Regions from separate parts of the Mesorhizobium sp. P2_C7 genome, predicted to be linked through region 1. Evidence: predicted binding sites of a transcription regulator. Region 1 holds the regulator's gene; each other region holds the start of a gene.

Region 1 (5,895 bases):
AGAAACGCCGCGGCCCAGGGGCCGCGGCGCTGAGATCGAACCGGGATCCCGTTCGGTTTTAGTTGCAGGCCGCGACGGTGCCGGCGGCGACGCCTGCACAGACTTCGTCCTTCTTGATCCAGCCGGCGTCGATGACGACGTTGAGATTGTCCTTGGTGATCGCGATCGGGGTCAGGAACAGCGAGTTGGTCTCGTTGCCGCCGGGCGTGGTGAACTTCACGGCGTTCGGGATCTTGTCCAGGGCAGTGCCAGCGGCCAGCTGCGAGGCGATTTCGGCAGCGTTCTTGCCGAGTTCGCGTGCGTCCTTCCACACCGACACGGTCTGTGTGCCGAGTGCGACGCGGTTCAGTGCGGCATGGTCGCCGTCCTGGCCGGACACCGGAACCGATCCTGCCAGCCCTTGCGCCGTCAGCGCGGCGACGACGCCGCCGGCGGTGCCGTCATTGGCTGCCACCACGGCATCGACCTTGTTGTCGTTGGCGGTGAGGAACTGTTCCATGTTCTTCTGGGCATTGGCGGGCAGCCAGCCATCCGTATAGGCTTCGCCGACATTCTTGATCTTGCCGCTGTCGATGGCTGCCTTGAGCACTTCCATGGAGCCGGCGAACAGGAAATCGGCATTCGGATCGGCGCCCGAGCCCTTGATGAAGACGTAGTTGCCTTCCGGCTTGACCTTGAACACTTCGCGGGCCTGCATGCGGCCGACTTCCTTGTTGTCGAAGGTTAGGTAGAACACGTTCTTGTTCTCGATCAGCCGGTCATAGCCGACGACCGGAATGCCTTCGTCCAATGCCTTCTGCACCGCCGGGCCGATGGCCGAGGCATCCTGCGCCAGGATGATCAGCGCGTTGGCGCCCTGCGAAATCAGGCTCTCGACGTCGGTGAGCTGCTTGCCCGGATTGGACTGTGCATCAGCGGAAATGTATTTGTCACCAGCCGCCTCGATGGCCTTCTTCATCGCCGCTTCGTCGGTCTTCCAGCGCTCTTCCTGGAAGTTGGACCACGAAACGCCGATGACCTTGTCCTTCGCCTGCGCGACCGACACCAGCGTCAGCGACATGGCGACACCCGCCAGGATGGCGGCTGTGAATTTTTTCATAATATCCTCCCTGCGCCGCGTATGGCGCGACCAAACTGACCCGTAGGCCGGCACAGAGGCTCTATTTTTTCGAGCCTCGAAAAAATAGTGATCCAACGCCCGAACGCTGTCAACATCGATTCTGATGGATTTTGACGTCTCTCCGAGTTTTTTTCGAGCTCCGTAATAAATAATGACAGGATGGTGGGGTTCTGCCAGAATTTGGCGTGGCGCATGTCGCCCAAAAGTGCGCAGCGGTTTTGGGGCAACGACACGCGCAGAAACAAGTGCCTGAAGCGCGTCGCGCTTTCAGGCTTCGCTGATGGCCTTCGGGAGGCACGAAAGGCTGCAGCGACCGGGAGGATGTGAAAAAGCATGTCGGTCGGAATCCGCCACGACGATCTGCGCCGCCGCAACCGGGCGATGGTGATTGCGGCCGTGCGCCGCGCCGGACAGCCGTCCCGCACCGAGATCGCCGCGACCACGGGCCTCAGCCATTCGACCATATCGGCGATCTCCTCCGACCTCATCGGCGAAGGCATCCTGACTGAGGGCAAGCCGAGCGAGGCCGGCTCGCTCAAACGCGGCCGGCCCCAGGTCGGCCTCGGCCTCAATCCGGAAGCGGCGGCGGTGATGACCGTGGTGTTGTCACTGAACTTCCTCTCGGTCGCCGTCATCGACTATGCCGGCCAGGTGATCGCCGAGGAACAGCGCCGGCTGGACACGCTGACCATGTCGCGCGACGCGCTGGTCGGTGAATGCGTTGCCATCGTACGGCGTCGTCTCGAAGACCCCGACCTCGACGTCCGCAGTGTCGCCCGCATCGCGTTGGCGATCCAGGGCATCACCGACACGCGTGCCCGCGCCATGCTGTGGTCGCCGATCACGCCGCACACCGACATCGCCTTCGCCGACATACTCGAGGACGAGTTCGGCATCCCCGCCACCATGGAGAACGACTGCAATATGATGGCGATAGCGTTGCGCTGGCGCGACCCCGAGCGCTACCGCGACGACTTCATCGCCATCCTGTTGTCGCACGGCATCGGCATGGGCCTGGTGCTGAAGGGCGAGCTGTTCACCGGCACTCATTCCTCGGGCGGCGAGTTCGGCCATATGATCCATCGGCCGCACGGCGCGCTGTGCCGCTGCGGGCGGCGCGGCTGCGTCGAGGCCTATGCCGGCAACTACGCCATCTGGCGCAACGCAAGGCAGATGAGTGAGGACGCGGAACCGGTCGCCGATGTCAGTGATGCCGACATGCGCGCGCTGGCGACCGCGGCCCGCGAGAGGGATGGACCCGAGCGCGAGGCCTATCGCAAGGCCGGCGAGGCACTCGGCTACGGTCTCGGCAGCCTGTTCGCGCTGATCGACCCGGCGCCCGTCGCCATGGTCGGCGTCAGCGCCGCCGCCTTCGACCTGATCGAGCCGGCATTGCGCGAGGCGATTGCCCAGACCGCCGGCGGCCAGCATTCGCAATCGATTTCCTTCGACACCGAACCGAACGAACTTCCACTGATCCGCGAAGGCTGCGCCACGCGGGCATTGACCTTTGTCGACCAGGAGATTTTCGCGCCCGGCACGCAGGCGAGGTCCGGCCTCGGCGGCAAGAACGTCGCGTGAATGGCGCGCCTGGATGTGTTGAGATTCAGGTTAGGCCGAGTCGAGAATGGCGGGTTCCAAGAACCGGAGCGGAGCGGACATTTGGATCCGTGAGTGCCGGAAGCGCAGGAAACTGCCGTTCGCAGGCCGGCATCACCTGAATATCAGCATATCCCTAATCTTCCCGGATTGCGTAGCCCGCCCCACGAATGGTGCGGATGACATCGGGCATGCGGCCATTGTTGACCGCCTTGCGCAGCCGGCCGACATGCACGTCGACCGTGCGTTCGTCGATGTAGATCGTCTCGCCCCAGACATTGTCGAGCAGTTGGCTGCGCGAGAACACACGGCCGGGATGGCGCATCATGAATTCGAGCAGGCGGAATTCGGTCGGTCCGAGCCGGATCTCGCTCTTCTTGCGATAGACCCTGTGCGATTCACGATCGAGCACGATGTCGCCGACCTTGAGCACGCTGGACAGCACTTCCGGCTTGGCGCGGCGCAGCAGCGCCTTGACCCTGGCCATGAACTCCGGCGTCGAGAACGGCTTGACCAGATAATCGTCGGCGCCTGTCGAGAGGCCCCGCACACGATCGCTTTCCTCGCCACGCGCGGTCAGCATGATGATCGGCAGCCGCTCGGTCTCGGGACGCATCCTTAGCCGGCGGCAGAGTTCGATTCCGGAAACCGCCGGCACCATCCAGTCCAGCACCAGAAGGTCGGGGACGTTCTCCTGCAGGCGGATCTCGGCCTCGTCGCCGCGCGTCACCACCTCGACCTGGTAACCCTCGGACTCCAGATTGTAACGGAGCAGCACACCTAGCGGCTCCTCGTCCTCCACCACCATGATGCGTGGCGCGATCATCGACTGGTCACCCCTGCCGTCATGCCGCCGGCGCGGACATTGCCGTCTCGTCCTGCTTCGGACGATTGGCGGGCAGCTGCGTGCCGGTCAAAACATAGTACGCATTTTCCGCGATGTTGGTGACGTGATCGCCGATGCGTTCGAGGTTCTTGGCGCAGAACAAAAGATGCGTGCAGGCGGTGATGTTGCGCGGGTCTTCCATCATGTAGGTCAGGAGTTCGCGGAACACGGAGGTGTACTTGACGTCGATGCGCTCGTCGTCGGCGCGCAGCTTCGCCAGCGCCGCCGCGTCGCGCGCCGTATATTCCTCGATGACGCCCTGCACCTGGATCAGCACCAGCTGCGCCATTGCGTCGATGGAGTGCGACAGGTCGCGCGGGGTTACGCTGAGGCCGACGGTGCCGACGCGCTTGGCGATGTTCTTGGCAAGGTCGCCAATGCGCTCGAGGTCGCCGGCCATGCGGATCGAACCGACAACATGGCGCAGATCGTCGGCCATCGGCTGACGCTTAGCGATCAGTGTGATAGCGCGGTCGTCGAGCTCGCGCTGGCGCGCGTCCATGATCGCATCGTCGGAGACGACTCGCTGCGCCAGGGCGTTGTCGGAATTCAGCAGCGCCTTGGTGGCGCCGCCGACCATCGAGCCGGCGAGGTCGCCCATGTCGCGGATCAGCCTGCTGATCTGTCCGAGATCCTCGTCGAAAGAAGCGACTGTGTGTTCGCCCATGATCTTAGTCCTCGTATGCCTGAGCTCAGCCGAAGCGGCCGGTGATGTAGTCCTGCGTGCGCTTCTCGCGGGGCGACGTGAAGATCTTCTCGGTGCGGTCGAACTCGACCAGTTCGCCCAGATACATGAAGGCGGTCTGCTTCGACACGCGCGCCGCCTGCTGCATGTTGTGGGTGACGATGACGATCGTGTAGTCGGCTTGCAACTCGTCGATCAGCTCTTCGATCTTGGCGGTCGACAGCGGGTCAAGCGCCGAGGCCGGCTCGTCGAGCAGGATGACTTCCGGCTTCACCGCCACGGTGCGGGCGATGCAGAGACGCTGCTGCTGGCCGCCGGAGAGGCTGAGGCCGCTGGCGTTGAGCTTGTCCTTCACTTCGGTCCACAGTGCGGCGCGCTTCAGCGCCTGCTCGACACGGCCGTCCATCTCGGACTTGCTGATCTTCTCGTAGAGCCTGACGCCGAAGGCGATGTTTTCATAGATCGACATCGGGAACGGCGTCGGCTTCTGGAACACCATGCCGATCTTGGTCCGCAGCAGATTGAGGTCCTGCGAGCGGTCGAGAACGTTCTGGCCGTCGAGCAGCACCTGGCCCTCGGCGGTCTGCTTGGGATAGAGCTCGTAGATGCGGTTGAAGACGCGCAGCAGCGTCGACTTCCCGCAGCCCGAAGGTCCGATGAAGGCGGTGACGCTGCGCTCGGGCAGCGACAGCGTGATGTCCTTCAGCGCCTTGCTCTGGCCGTAGTAGAAGTTGAGGTTCTTGACCTCGATCTTGGCCTTGCCGGCAATTGCCTCGGCGGCGATCGTCATGTCTGGAGACAACATCTGGCTCATTTGTCCTCTCTGCGTCCGGTCAGGCTGCGAGCAAAGATGCTGAGCGCGAGAACCGTCAATGTGATGATGAGTGCACCGGTCCAGGCCAGTTGCTGCCATTCCTCGTAAGGGCTGAGAGCAAACTGGAAGATGGTCACAGGCAGGCTGGCCATCGGCGCGTTGAGATTGCTCGACCAGAACTGGTTGTTGAGCGCTGTAAAGAGCAGTGGCGCCGTCTCGCCGGAGATACGGGCGATCGACAGCAATATGCCGGTGACGATGCCGGAAAGGGCGGCGCGGTAAGCGACCGACTTGATGACCACCCAGCGCGGCGCGCCGATCGCAGTGCCGGCTTCGCGCAACGCGTTCGGCACCAGGTTGAGCATGTCCTCGGTGGTGCGCACGACGACCGGGATGACCAGGATGGCAAGCGCGACGGCGCCGGCGATCGCCGAGAAATGCCCCATCGGCCGGACCATCAGTTCGTAGACGAACAGGCCGATGATGATCGACGGCGCCGACAAAAGGATGTCGTTGATGAAGCGCACCACGGTGGTGAGCTTCGAAAAGCGTCCGTACTCGGCCATGTAGGTGCCGGCCAGCACGCCGATTGGTGTACCGACGACGACGCCGATAATGGTCATCACGATGCTGCCGTAGATGGCGTTGAGCAGGCCACCGGCATCGCCGGGCGGCGGCGTCATTTCGGTGAACACCGCAAGATTGACGCCGGACAGGCCCTTGTAGAGCAGGGCGCCGAGGATGAGCGCCAGCCAGGCAAGTCCGATGCCCGCGGCGGCGACGCACAGCGT
Region 2 (5,895 bases), on a different contig from region 1:
GCAAGCGGTCGTTCGACAGCCGGATCACCTGTGGCCGCCAGGTCGTGGACGACGGTGCCTGTCTCGGAAAAGCCCTTGGCCGTTGCGAATTTGGCGATGATGCCACGCAGATCGGCTTCGCCAGCACCCGACGACGACAGCGTCGCCAGCAGGAACAAAAGCGTCAGGCCAATCGCGCGCAACAGGTTCATCGGCTTCAGGCGACCCCTTGAATGTTGAATTGGGCGTCCGGACGGCGGAGGAAACCGTCCGGACGCTGGCGGTCTGAGGTCATGGACCTGCGGTCCAGACCTGGTCAGCCCGGGAGGATCAGTTCGTACCCTTGCCGCCGCACTTGCCGGTGGCGACATTGAAGTTGCCGCAGGACAGAGGCGCGCGCCAATCGGAGATCAGGTCCTTGGAGTCAGGCAGGTAGTCGGACCATTCGTCGCCCATCACCAGGCCCGGCGTGCGCGAAACCGTCTCGAACTGGCCGTCGGCCTGGATTTCGCCAATCAGCACCGGCTTGGTGATGTGGTGGTTCGGCATCATCGTCGAATAGCCGCCGGTCAGGTTGGGCACCGAAACGCCGATCATGGCGTCAATGACCTTGTCCGGATCGGTGGTGCCGGCCTTCTCGACCGCCTTCACCCACATGTTGAAGCCGATATAATGGGCTTCCATCGGGTCGTTGGTGGTGCGCTTGTCGTTCTTGATGAACTTGTGCCAGTCGGCGATGAATTTCTTGTTCTCGGGCGTATCGACGCTTTCAAAGTAGTTCCAGGCGGCGAGATGGCCGACCAGCGGCGCCGTGTCGAGACCGGCAAGCTCTTCTTCGCCGACCGAGAAGGCCATGACCGGAATATCCTCGGCCTTGATGCCCTGGTTGCCGAGCTCCTTGTAGAACGGCACGTTGGCGTCGCCATTGACCGTCGAGACGACGGCGGTCTTCTTGCCGGCCGAACCGAATTTCTTGATTGCGGAAACTTCGGTCTGCCAGTCGGAGAAGCCGAACGGCGTGTAGTTGACCATGATGTCTTCCGCCGCGACGCCCTTGGCCTTCAGATAGGCCTCAAGGATCTTGTTGGTGGTGCGCGGATAAACGTAGTCGGTGCCTTCAAGCACCCAGCGCTTCACCGAACCGCCATCCTCGCTCATCAGATAGTCGACAGCCGGAATGGCCTGCTGGTTCGGCGCCGCACCTGTGTAGAACACGTTGCGCTCGCTCTCCTCGCCCTCATACTGGACGGGATAGAACAGGATGTTGTCGAGCTCGCTGAACACCGGCAGCACCGATTTGCGCGACACCGAGGTCCAGCAGCCGAACACCGCGGCGACCTTGTCCTTGGAGATCAGCTCGCGCGCCTTTTCGGCGAACAGCGGCCAATTGGAAGCCGGATCGACGACCACGGCTTCGAGCTTCTTGCCAAGCAGGCCACCTTTGGCGTTCTGCTCGTCGATAAGCATCAGCATGGCGTCCTTCAGCGTCGTCTCCGAAATCGCCATGGTCCCCGACAGCGAATGGAGAATGCCGACCTTGATCGTGTCGTCGGCCGCCCTGGCAGGCATGGACATCAACAGGCCGGCGGCAACGACGCTCGCCGAAAACATTTTTGTTATTGTCGAGAAATTACCCCTCATGCCTAACACTCCCAGGCTGGTTGATTGCACCGCAACAATGCAATGCAACCCCCGTGCCAATCGCTCAGGAGATGCCGAACAATAGGTGATAGTTCAACATTATCAGGTGCTTGGTATATTAGTTTTATGAAAACAAAGAGGATCGGTTAAAAATTGATTGAGAGAAATTTGCGCAGCGCACAAGGTGTCTGCCTAATTTTCGCCCAAATTGGCAATGTGCCTAGTTTTTGGACTTCGCCGGCGGATGTTGCGGCTCGGCGCAGAAATAGGGCAAGCTCGCCCCATCAAACGAGCGACGTCATGGCATCCGGCATTTCACGCATTTTTATCGGCATATTGCTTCTGGCGGCAGCGACCGGCACTGCCCGAGCCGACTTCAGCGACGGCAAGATGCCCGACGGCATCTACCACTGCGAAGTGTACCTGCTTGGCATGTTCCTGGACCTCGGCGACATCACCATCAAGGGCAACGTCTACAGCGGCCCGGTCACCTTCGGGACCGCCCAGCAGGGCTACAATTACCAGATGGATGCAAACGGCGTGATCTCCTGGCTGGGACCGCTCGGCGGCTATACGGCTGGCGGCAACTCGCTGTCGCTGACCCAGGCCACGCTCGACGGCCAAAGTGCGCCCTCCTTCGACATCATTATGAGGCAGCCCGACGGCGCCTTCACCGCCTCGACCTGCACCAAAGGAAGCGGTCAGTAGATTATTCCCTGGTAATCGCCGCCGCCTCGGCGGACCTGCCTTGTGTCTCATGTCATCTGGATGTTGCCGAAACTGGATAGGCAGCGGTGCGCCGTCACCATCCACCTTGAGAGGCAGACACAATGGCCAATTCCCCGTCTTCATCCTCCCCTGTCATTCGCGACGTCATCGCCGAGCGCGTCTCGCGCCGTACTCTCCTGAAAGGCAGCCTCGCATCTGGTGCTTTGATCGCCGGCGGCAGCTTCGTCGGTTCGTTGTTTGCCGGAGAAACACATGCCGCGGCGCTTTCCACACTTGGCTTTCCCGAGTTGAAGCGCGTCTACGACAAGACCCACGCCGCCGCAGAGGGCTATGAGACCACGATCGTGGCACGCTGGGGCGACCCGCTCGTCGCGGGTCTGCCGGATTTCGACGGCAACAAAGTCGCTGCCGACGAGCAAGAGAAGCGCTTTGGTTACAACTGTGACTACATCGCCTTCCTGCCGCTGCCGAAAGGCACGGTCAATTCCGACCACGGCCTGCTCTGCGTCAACAACGAATACATCTCGCCCAATGTCATGTTTCCCGGCATGACCGAGGATGACGCCGGCAAGACGATGAACAAGGAACAGGTCGATCTCGGCATGGCCGCCATGGGTCACTCAATCGTCGAAGTGCTGTTGAAGGATGGCAAGTGGTCGCTGGTCGAGGACAGCCCGCTCAACCGCCGCATCACCGTCAACACCGAAATGACCGTCTCCGGCCCGGTTGCGGGCCACGCCTTGATGCAGACCTCGGCCGATGCCACCGGCACGAAAGTGCTCGGCACCAGCTACAATTGCAGCGGCGGCTTCACCCCGTGGGGCACCGTGCTGACCTGCGAGGAAGGTGTTTCCGACCTGTTCGGCGGCGATCCGAAGAAGGCGCCGACCGCGGACATCCTCGATCGTTATGGCTTCGACGGTTCCGACGTCTATGGCCGCGGCCGCTTCCACGACCGCTTCAAAATCGACAAGGAGCCGAACGAGGCCAACCGTTTCGATTGGGTGGTTGAGATCGATCCCTATGATCCCCAGTCCAAGCCGGTGAAGCGCACCGCGCTTGGCCGCATGTCGCATGAGGCGTCCACCGTCGTCCTCAACAAGGACGGCCGCGTCGTCGTCTACATGGGCGACGACGATTATTTCGAATACATGTACCGCTTCGTCTCGAACAAGGCTTACGATCCGGCCAAACCGGCCTCCGGCAACGACCTGCTGGACGATGGCGTGCTTTCGGTCGCGCGCTACGACGCCGACGGCTCCATGACCTGGCTGCCGCTGATTCACGGCCAAGGCAAGCTTACGGCTGAAAACGGCTTTGCCGATCAGGCCGAGGTGCTGTTGAAAACACGGTTGGCGGCGGACGCGCTGGGTGCCACGCCGATGGACCGCCCCGAGGACATTGAGACCAATCCGGTGACCGGCCGCGTCTATGCGGTGATGACCAAGAACAAGAAGCGCGACCAGTCGAAGGTCAATCCGGCCAACACGCGTCCGGAAAACCTCTGGGGCCACATCGTCGAACTGATCCCGCCAGGCGGCCGCGGCGTGGACGCCGACCATACCGCCGACAAATATGCCTGGGATCTGTTCGTGCTGTGCGGCAACCCGAAGGACGCCGCGGTCGGCGCCACCTTCCATCCGGACACATCGGTCAATGGCTGGTTCGTCTGCCCCGACAACATCACCTTCGATCCGGCCGGCCGGCTCTGGGTGGCGACCGACGGTGCCAATGATTTCGACCTGCCGGACGGCGTCTACGGCGTCGACACCGAAGGCCCGGCGCGTGGCCTGCCGAAGCTGCTGTTCACTTGCCCGCATGGCGCGGAGGCGACCGGCCCTTGCTTCACCCCCGACGGCACGACCTTGTTCCTGTCGGTCCAGCACCCGGCCGAGGACGCCGAGACGCTCGACAAGGTGCAGACACTGTGGCCCGACTTCAAGGACGGCCAGTTGCCCCGCCCGTCCGTGGTCGCCATCCGCCGCAAGGACGGGCAGCCGGTCGGCGCCTAATCAGTCTGGTCACACAAAAAGGCGGAACGCGCGTTGTGCGTTCCGCCTTGCGGCCCGGGAGGACACTGAAGTTGGCACCGCCCCGGTAACGGGGCGATGTCTTGCCAGCTCAGATCGTCTTGGCCGACATCTGCGCAGCGATGTAATCGGCCTGGCGGATCGCCAGCGACACGATCGTCAAGGTCGGGTTTTCGGCGGCACCCGTCGTGAACTGGCTGCCGTCCGACACGAACAGGTTCTTGATGTCGTGCGTCTGGCCATGCTTGTTGACGACGCCGTCGGCCGCCTTCTCGCTCATCCGGTTGGTGCCGAGATTGTGGGTCGACGGATAGGGCGGCGTCGGGAAGGTGCGCGTGGCGCCGACCGCCGCGTAAAGCGCCGAGGCCTGCTTGTAGGCATGGTTGCGCATCGCGGTATCGTTCGGGTGATCGTCGAAATGCACGTCGGCTATCGGCATGCCGTGCTCGTCCTTCATGTCGGCATGCAGCGTGATGCGGTTCTCCCCGCGCGGCATGTCTTCGCCGACGATCCACAGCCCGGCCATGTGGTCGTAGTGGTCGAGCGCCGTGGTGAACGAGCGGCCCCAGGCCCCTGGATCGAGGAAGGCCGCCATGAACGGCAGGCCGAGCGACAGCGTCTCGAACTCGTAGCCGCCGACGAAGCCGCGTGACGGATCATGGCGCGCCTCGTCGCGGATGATGCCGGCCATGGTGGTGCCGCGATACATGTGCACCGGTTTGTCGAAGATGGCATAGACCGAGCCCGTGGTGTGGCGCATGTAGTTCTTGCCCACCTGCCCCGATGAGTTGGCAAGGCCGTCGGGGAATTTGCCCGACGACGAATTGAGCAGCAGCCGCGGGCTTTCGATTGAGTTGCCGGCGACTGCGACGATACGGGCTTTCTGCTCTTGCAGCTTGCCATCCTTGTCGGCGTAGACCACGCCGGTCACCTTGCCCGAGGCGTCATGGTTGATCTTGATCGCCATGGCGTTCGGCCTGACCTCGAGATGGCCTGTTGCCTCGCCCTTGGGGATCTCGGTGTAGAGCGTCGACCATTTGGCGCCCCATTTGCAGCCCTGGAAGCAAAATCCGGTTTGCTGGCAGGACAAGCGGTCGTCGCGCTCGACCGAGTTGATGGCCATGTTGCCGGTGTGGCATTCCTTGTAGCCAAGCTTGTCGGCGCCAGCCTTCAACACCTTGAAATTGTTGTTACCCGGCAGTCTCGGCCAGTCATTGGTCCCGGTGACGCCCATCTTGGCTTCAGCCTTGGCATAGTAGGGCTCCAGCTCTGCCAACGTGATCGGCCAGTCGAGCAGGGTGGCACCTTCCACTTTGCCGTAGGTCGACAGCGTCTTGAACTCGTGCTCCTGGAAACGCAGCGACGCTCCGGCCCAGTGGGTCGTCGAACCGCCAACCGACTTGACGATCCAGGCCGGCAGGTTCGGAAAATCCTTGGCCACACGCCAGTCGCCGGAGGTGGTGCGCTTGTCCTTCCAGGCGAGTTGGGTGAACGAATCCCACTCGTCGTTGACAAA
Region 3 (5,895 bases), on a different contig from region 1:
CGGTCAGTAGTTCCTTCCAGCTGTGCTCGAAGCCCATGCCGAATGGCGACAACAACCCAAGGCCCGTGACGACGACACGCCTCATCGCAGGTCCTCCCCGGTGATGACTGCGGAAAGCGTCAGGCGGATGCCTTGTCGATATACTTCACCGCATCGCCGACGGTCAGGATGGTCTCGGCCGCATCGTCGGGAATCTCGACGCCGAATTCTTCTTCGAACGCCATGACGAGTTCGACCGTGTCGAGGCTGTCGGCGCCCAGATCATCGATGAAGCTCGCCTGCTCCGTCACTTTGTCGGCATCGACACCAAGGTGCTCGATGACGATCTTTTTGACGCGCTCTGCGGTGTCACTCATTTGGGGCATCCTCGTCTTTTGTTTGTCTGTCTTCGTTAGCGGGCAGAATGCCGCTAATCAAGCTGAAAGATGGTCCTGCCGGAAACGCAACGGCCACGGACCGGTTTTTGCCCGAACCGCCGGGTTGCGGGCCGCATTACACGAAAAATAGCAGAGGTCCAAGCCGAAATGGTCTCTTTTCACAAGCCGGCAACAACTCCGCCGGACCTCGTTCAGATCATCGCCATGCCGCCATTCACATGGATGGTCTGGCCGGTGACGTAGGCGGCTTCGTTGGAGGCGAGATAGGCAACGGCGGATGCGACTTCAGCGCCGGTGCCCATGCGGCGCGTCGGGATCGCCGCCATGATCGCCTCCTTCTGCTTGTCGTTGAGCTTGTCGGTCATCGCCGATTCGATGAAGCCCGGGGCGACGCAGTTGACGGTGATGTTGCGGGTGGCGATCTCCTGCGCCAGCGATTTGGAAAAGCCGATCATGCCGGCCTTGGAGGCGCAGTAGTTGGTCTGGCCGGGATTGCCGGTGACGCCGACAACCGAGGTGATGTTGATGATACGGCCGTGACGGCGGCGCATCATGGGATGGGTGAGTTCGCGGGTCAGCCTGAAGACAGCGGTCAGGTTGACCTCGAGTACGGTGTCCCAGTCGGCGTCCGACATGCGCACGAACAGCCCGTCCTTGGTGATGCCGGCATTGTTGACCAGGATGTCGACGCCTTCGAGGTCGGCCTCCGCCTTCTGGCCGAGTGCCTTGACCTCGTCACGGTTCGACAGGTTGGCCGGGAACAGCTTGACCCGATCGCCAAGCTCGGCGGCCAGCGTCTCCAGTTTCTCGACCCGTGTGCCATGCAGGCCGACGATGGCGCCTTGCGCATGCAGCACCCTGGCGATCGCCTCGCCAATGCCTCCCGATGCGCCGGTGACGAGTGCCTTGCGGCCAGTCAATTTGAACATTTTTGTCTCCTGATTGAGAAGAGAACACCCTTTGCACGGGCAGGGTCAAATGGCACTAGATTAAGCAAGCGTCGCCAGCGCCGCCTCGACATCAGCCGCGGAGCCGACCGACGCGGTGGCGATGTCGCGGTTGATGCGCCGCGCCAGGCCTGAAAGCACCTTTCCGGCGCCGATCTCGTAAAGCGTGGCGATGCCGTTTGCGCCGAACCATTCCACCGTCTCGCGCCAGCGCACGCGGGCAACCACCTGCTCGACCAGACGCCGCGCGATCTCGTCCGGATCATTGGTCGGGGTGACGGTGACGTTGGAGACGATGGGAACCACCGGGGCGGCCTTCGCCACGCTGGCCAACGCCTCGCGCATGATCTCGGCCGCCGGCGTCATCAGCGCGGAGTGGAAAGGCGCCGAAACCTGCAGCATCAGCGCCCGCTTGGCGCCCTTTTCCGTGCAAAGTTTCGCCGCCAGCTCCACTGCGCCCTTTGTGCCTGAAATGACCAGCTGGCCGCCGCCATTGTCGTTCGCCACCTGGCAGACAGAGCCAGCCCCTTGGGCAGCCTCGGCGCAGGCGGCTTCTACATCCGCCTGTTCCAACCCGATGATAGCCGCCATGGCGCCCTCGCCGGCCGGCACCGCCGCCTGCATGGCATTGCCCCGGATGCGCAGCAGCCTGGCGGCATCGGCAACCGAAACGAAGCCGGCGGCCGCGAGCGCCGAATATTCGCCCAGCGAATGGCCGGCGACATAGGCGACCTTGTCCTTCAGCGAGAAGCCGCGCGATTCCAGCGCCCTGATCGCGGCCAGCGACACCGCCATCAGCGCCGGCTGGGCATTGGCGGTCAGCGTCAACGTCTCCTCCGGCCCTTCCCAGATCAGCTTCGACAGGTTTTCGCCAAGAGCGTCGTCCACCTCCTGGAAGACCCTGCGCGCCTCGGGAAAGGCATCGGCGAGATCCTTGCCCATGCCGACAGCCTGGCTGCCTTGTCCAGGAAAGGTGAATGCAACGGCCATATGAGGGCTCCCAAGGGCTGGTTTTGCTTGCCTGATAGTCGGGTTTTTCTTGCCTGTGACGCAAGGCAGGCCGCCAAGTCAAGCCCAGTTCGACCCTGGCCGGCGGCACCATCGCCGGCCGAGTGCCTGTTCCGAAAGGCTTTTTGGCGATCACTCCTGATGAAAACCGCTCACGAATCGTTTGCTGGCTCTTCTTATTTCCGCCACAGGCGCTAGCTTTGCGTGACAATTATATGACAATCGAGTGACGAGTTTGTCGCTGGGTGGGGAAGTTAAAGTGGCAAAGAGTTCCAAACGCGTCGGCAAAGCCGCGCCACAGTTCCTGGAAGACGACCCGTCCACCGGCTATCTGCCGGGCAGGACATGGCCGGTCGTGCGCTATGGGCTGGTCAGCCTGGCAATCGCTGCCGTCATGGTGTTTGCGATCGAATTGATCGTGCGCGGCGACTTTGCCGGCACGGTCGCCTTCTTCCTGCAGCCGCTCAAGCCGGGCTGGACCACCATCGTCGTGTTCGCGCTGATCCTGATCGGCCTCGATGCCGTGCTTGGCCGCAGCCACCAGAGCCTGATGATCGTCGCGCCGCTGACCCTTTCACTTGCCTTTGTCGGCCACCAGAAGTCGCATTATCTCGGCGATCCGCTCTATCCCACCGATTTCCTCTACGCCCGCCAGATCTTCGCGCTGCTGCCGCTCCTGGTGCGCGACCGGCCGATGACCGCGCTCGCCATGGTGGTCGGCATCGTCGCCGGCCTGTCGCTGCTCGTCTATGGCTGGCGGCTATGGCGGCGCAAGGTTCCGGCGCTCAGCCGCAAGGGCCGCCTTGCCCGGCTGACGCTGGCGGTTCCGCTGCTCGCCTTCTTCGTTTCGATCATGGACTACGCCACCTTCTCCTGGACCAGGGACCGGCTGCAGATCATCCCGATCATGTGGGACCAGAAGGAAAACTATGCGTCCAACGGCTTTGCCCTGGCCTTTGCCCTCAACGTGCCGATGGCGCATGTCTCGGCGCCGCCAGGCTATTCCGACAAGGCAATCGCGGCGATCGACAGGACCGATGTGACTTCCTCGATGCCGGCAGAGAAACCCGACATCATCATCGTCATGAGCGAATCCTTCTGGGATCCGACCAAGCTGCCCGGCGTCACCATCACGCCCGACCCGATCCCCAACGTGCGCGCGTTGCGCTCGGGCTCGATGTTCTCGCCCGAATTCGGCGGCATGACCGCCAACATCGAGTTCGAGGCGCTGACCGGCTTTTCCAACGCCTTCCTGCCGGCCGGCAGCATCCCCTATCAGCAATATGTGCGCACGCCGACGCCTTCGCTCGCAACGTTCCTCAAGAGCCAGGGCTACCGGGCGCGCGCCATCCACCCCGGCACCAACTGGTTCTGGAACCGTGGCGCGGTCTACGCTGATTTCGGCTTCAACGATTTCAAATCAGAAGAGACGCTGCCGCCCTTGCAAAAGCGCGGGCCGCTGGCGTCCGATGCGGCGATGACCGACGAGATCATCAGCGAGGCCGACGCCAGCGATGAGCCGGTGTTTTTCTTTGCGGTAAGCCTGCAAAACCACGGCCCCTACGAGCCGAACCGCTATTACAATCCAACCCACACGGTGCAGGCACCGATCAGCCAATGGGCACGCGAATCGCTGCTCAGCTACGCCGAGGGGTCAGCCGACGCCGATCGTGGCCTTGAACGCCTTGTCGAATGGGCGAAGAAACGCTCCCGTCCCACCGTGATCGCCTTCTTCGGCGACCATCTGCCGCCGCTGGGGCCGGTCTATGTCGAAACCGGGTTCCTGAAAGACAATGTCGCGCCGCGCAAGGAACCGACGCCGCAAGCCGCACTTGAACATCACCAGACGCCGCTGATCATCTGGTCGAACCACTCCGGTCCGGTCGAGAACCTCGGCGCGGTGAGCCCGGCGTTCCTGCCCTATCATATCCTCACCACCGCCGGCATCACCCATCCCTACTACACCGGCTTCCTGGGTGAGATGCGCGAACGCTACCGCGTCGTCGACCGCAATTTGTTGCTGACGCCGACGGGCGAAGCCACGCCAGATTGGTCACGGCAGAAGGAAATCGATCCGACGATCCGCGATTTCCGCCTGCTGCAGTACGACATGATGTTCGGCAAACGCCTCGCGGCGCCGGACTTCTTCCCCGAAACGGTCGACAAAATCGTCGCCCATACGAGTTGAGCCAAACGATCCCGTGAGGCTCGGGCCTGGCGACCCTTCACACGTTCAATCCGTCAATTGCAGCTTCGAGAACTTGTTGGCGATCTGCTGGAATACGTCCGGCAGTTTGGTCGGATCGTTGACGGCATAGTAGCCGCTCGGATCCGAGGCGCACGCGCTGTAAAGCGAGCGGTTGGCGGCGGTGTCGGATTGCAGCACCATGGTGTAGATTTGCACGCCCTCGTTCTTCAACTGCGTGCAAACGCTTTTGGTCCAGCCGTCGACATTGCGCGCCGCGGTCGCCTGACTGTCCGACCCGAAACGGCCACCTGCGAGATAGCCATAGGATGTGTAGTCGGACTTCGTTGGCTGTTCGCTGGCGCCATAGACGACGTTCTCGCCGTCGGTGAGCAACAGCACGATCTTGCTGACGCCGGGCGTCTTCCACGGCGCTCCATCGGTATAGGGGGCGGCGGGCGACAGCACCCGCATGCCCCACGACAGGCCCTCGGAGACATTGGTGCCTGAACCGTTCCACTCGGTCATCTGGCTTGCTGCCTTGCGCAGCTTGTCGAAATCGTCGGTCAGCGGGACGACGGGTGTGGGGCAAGCGCGGTTCGGGCCAACGGTGACGGGGGTGCCCGTCTCGGTGATGAACTCCTTGGCGGGCGCAACATATTTGGCGACCTTTTCCTTGGCGCTCGTACCGGGCGACAACAAATCGCCGAGCAGATCGTTGAGATCGATGCCGAGAAGGTTGCCCTTCTGCTTGGCGAGCTTGGTCTTGTCGCTGACGTCGTCGAGATAGGAATTGTTGTAGTATTTATCCGAATTGCCATAGGAGGCAGACGGCTTCTGGGCAACTTCGGGGTCGTCCGGCGCAAAATACGGAACAAACAGAGTGTCGGGCTCGTCCGGGTCGGGTGGGGTATCGGAAATGTTGTAGGCGCCCGGCCGCGCCTCGACGCAGCCCTTCCATCCGGTGTTGTTCCATCCGGGCTCGGTCCATCCGGTCTGCTTGAGTTGCTTGAAAAGCGCCATATGGTTGGGACGCTTGCCGTCGATGACCGGGAAATTGACGCCGTTGGTGGAGGACTTGCCGTCCATGTCGATCCAGGACGGGTCGAATTCATCGCCATCGACGTTGACGGCCGTGACGAACGGAACCAGCGAGGCGCGAATCTGGCGCGTCGGCGATTTTGTCGCCTCGAGCTTGTCGAGCAATGATTTGGTCGCCGTCCTCAACGCCGTCATGCGCGCGCCGGCCATGGAGCCGGTGTTGTCCAGCACCAGCACGACTTCGAGTTGGTTGTTCGATTCGACGGCGGAGGCATCGACCTCGATGTGCTTTTCCTTGCCGAACAGGAAGGCAAAGTTGAGAGTGACGTCGGCTGAG

The links. Region 1 encodes PhoB, which activates phosphate uptake and scavenging genes when phosphate is short. Its sites were predicted from a motif close to TGTCATNNANCTGTCAT; they were not measured.
Region 2: a site for PhoB is predicted at 2,379-2,395, ahead of AC1D2G_RS18555 (PhoX family protein). Genes of this name have one in related genera too.
Region 3: a site for PhoB is predicted at 2,537-2,553, ahead of AC1D2G_RS28895 (LTA synthase family protein). Genes of this name have one in related genera too.

What each region holds. Positions count from the first base shown of each region.
Region 1 is NZ_JBFUDW010000013.1:113,434-119,328, reverse strand. It holds gene xylF (D-xylose ABC transporter substrate-binding protein) at 59-1,099, opposite strand; gene AC1D2G_RS24915 (ROK family protein) at 1,454-2,701, shown strand; gene phoB (phosphate regulon transcriptional regulator PhoB) at 2,856-3,545, opposite strand; gene phoU (phosphate signaling complex protein PhoU) at 3,565-4,272, opposite strand; gene pstB (phosphate ABC transporter ATP-binding protein PstB) at 4,298-5,104, opposite strand; gene pstA (phosphate ABC transporter permease PstA) at 5,101-5,895, opposite strand, start outside.
Region 2 is NZ_JBFUDW010000008.1:157,347-163,241, forward strand. It holds gene urtB (urea ABC transporter permease subunit UrtB) at 1-191, opposite strand, end outside; gene urtA (urea ABC transporter substrate-binding protein) at 310-1,620, opposite strand; gene AC1D2G_RS18550 (hypothetical protein) at 1,921-2,328, shown strand; gene AC1D2G_RS18555 (PhoX family protein) at 2,451-4,361, shown strand; gene AC1D2G_RS18560 (GMC family oxidoreductase) at 4,471-5,895, opposite strand, start outside.
Region 3 is NZ_JBFUDW010000017.1:91,813-97,707, forward strand. It holds gene fabF (beta-ketoacyl-ACP synthase II) at 1-85, opposite strand, end outside; gene AC1D2G_RS28880 (acyl carrier protein) at 120-356, opposite strand; gene fabG (3-oxoacyl-[acyl-carrier-protein] reductase) at 569-1,306, opposite strand; gene fabD (ACP S-malonyltransferase) at 1,367-2,314, opposite strand; gene AC1D2G_RS28895 (LTA synthase family protein) at 2,568-4,520, shown strand; gene AC1D2G_RS28900 (pilus assembly protein TadG-related protein) at 4,566-5,895, opposite strand, start outside.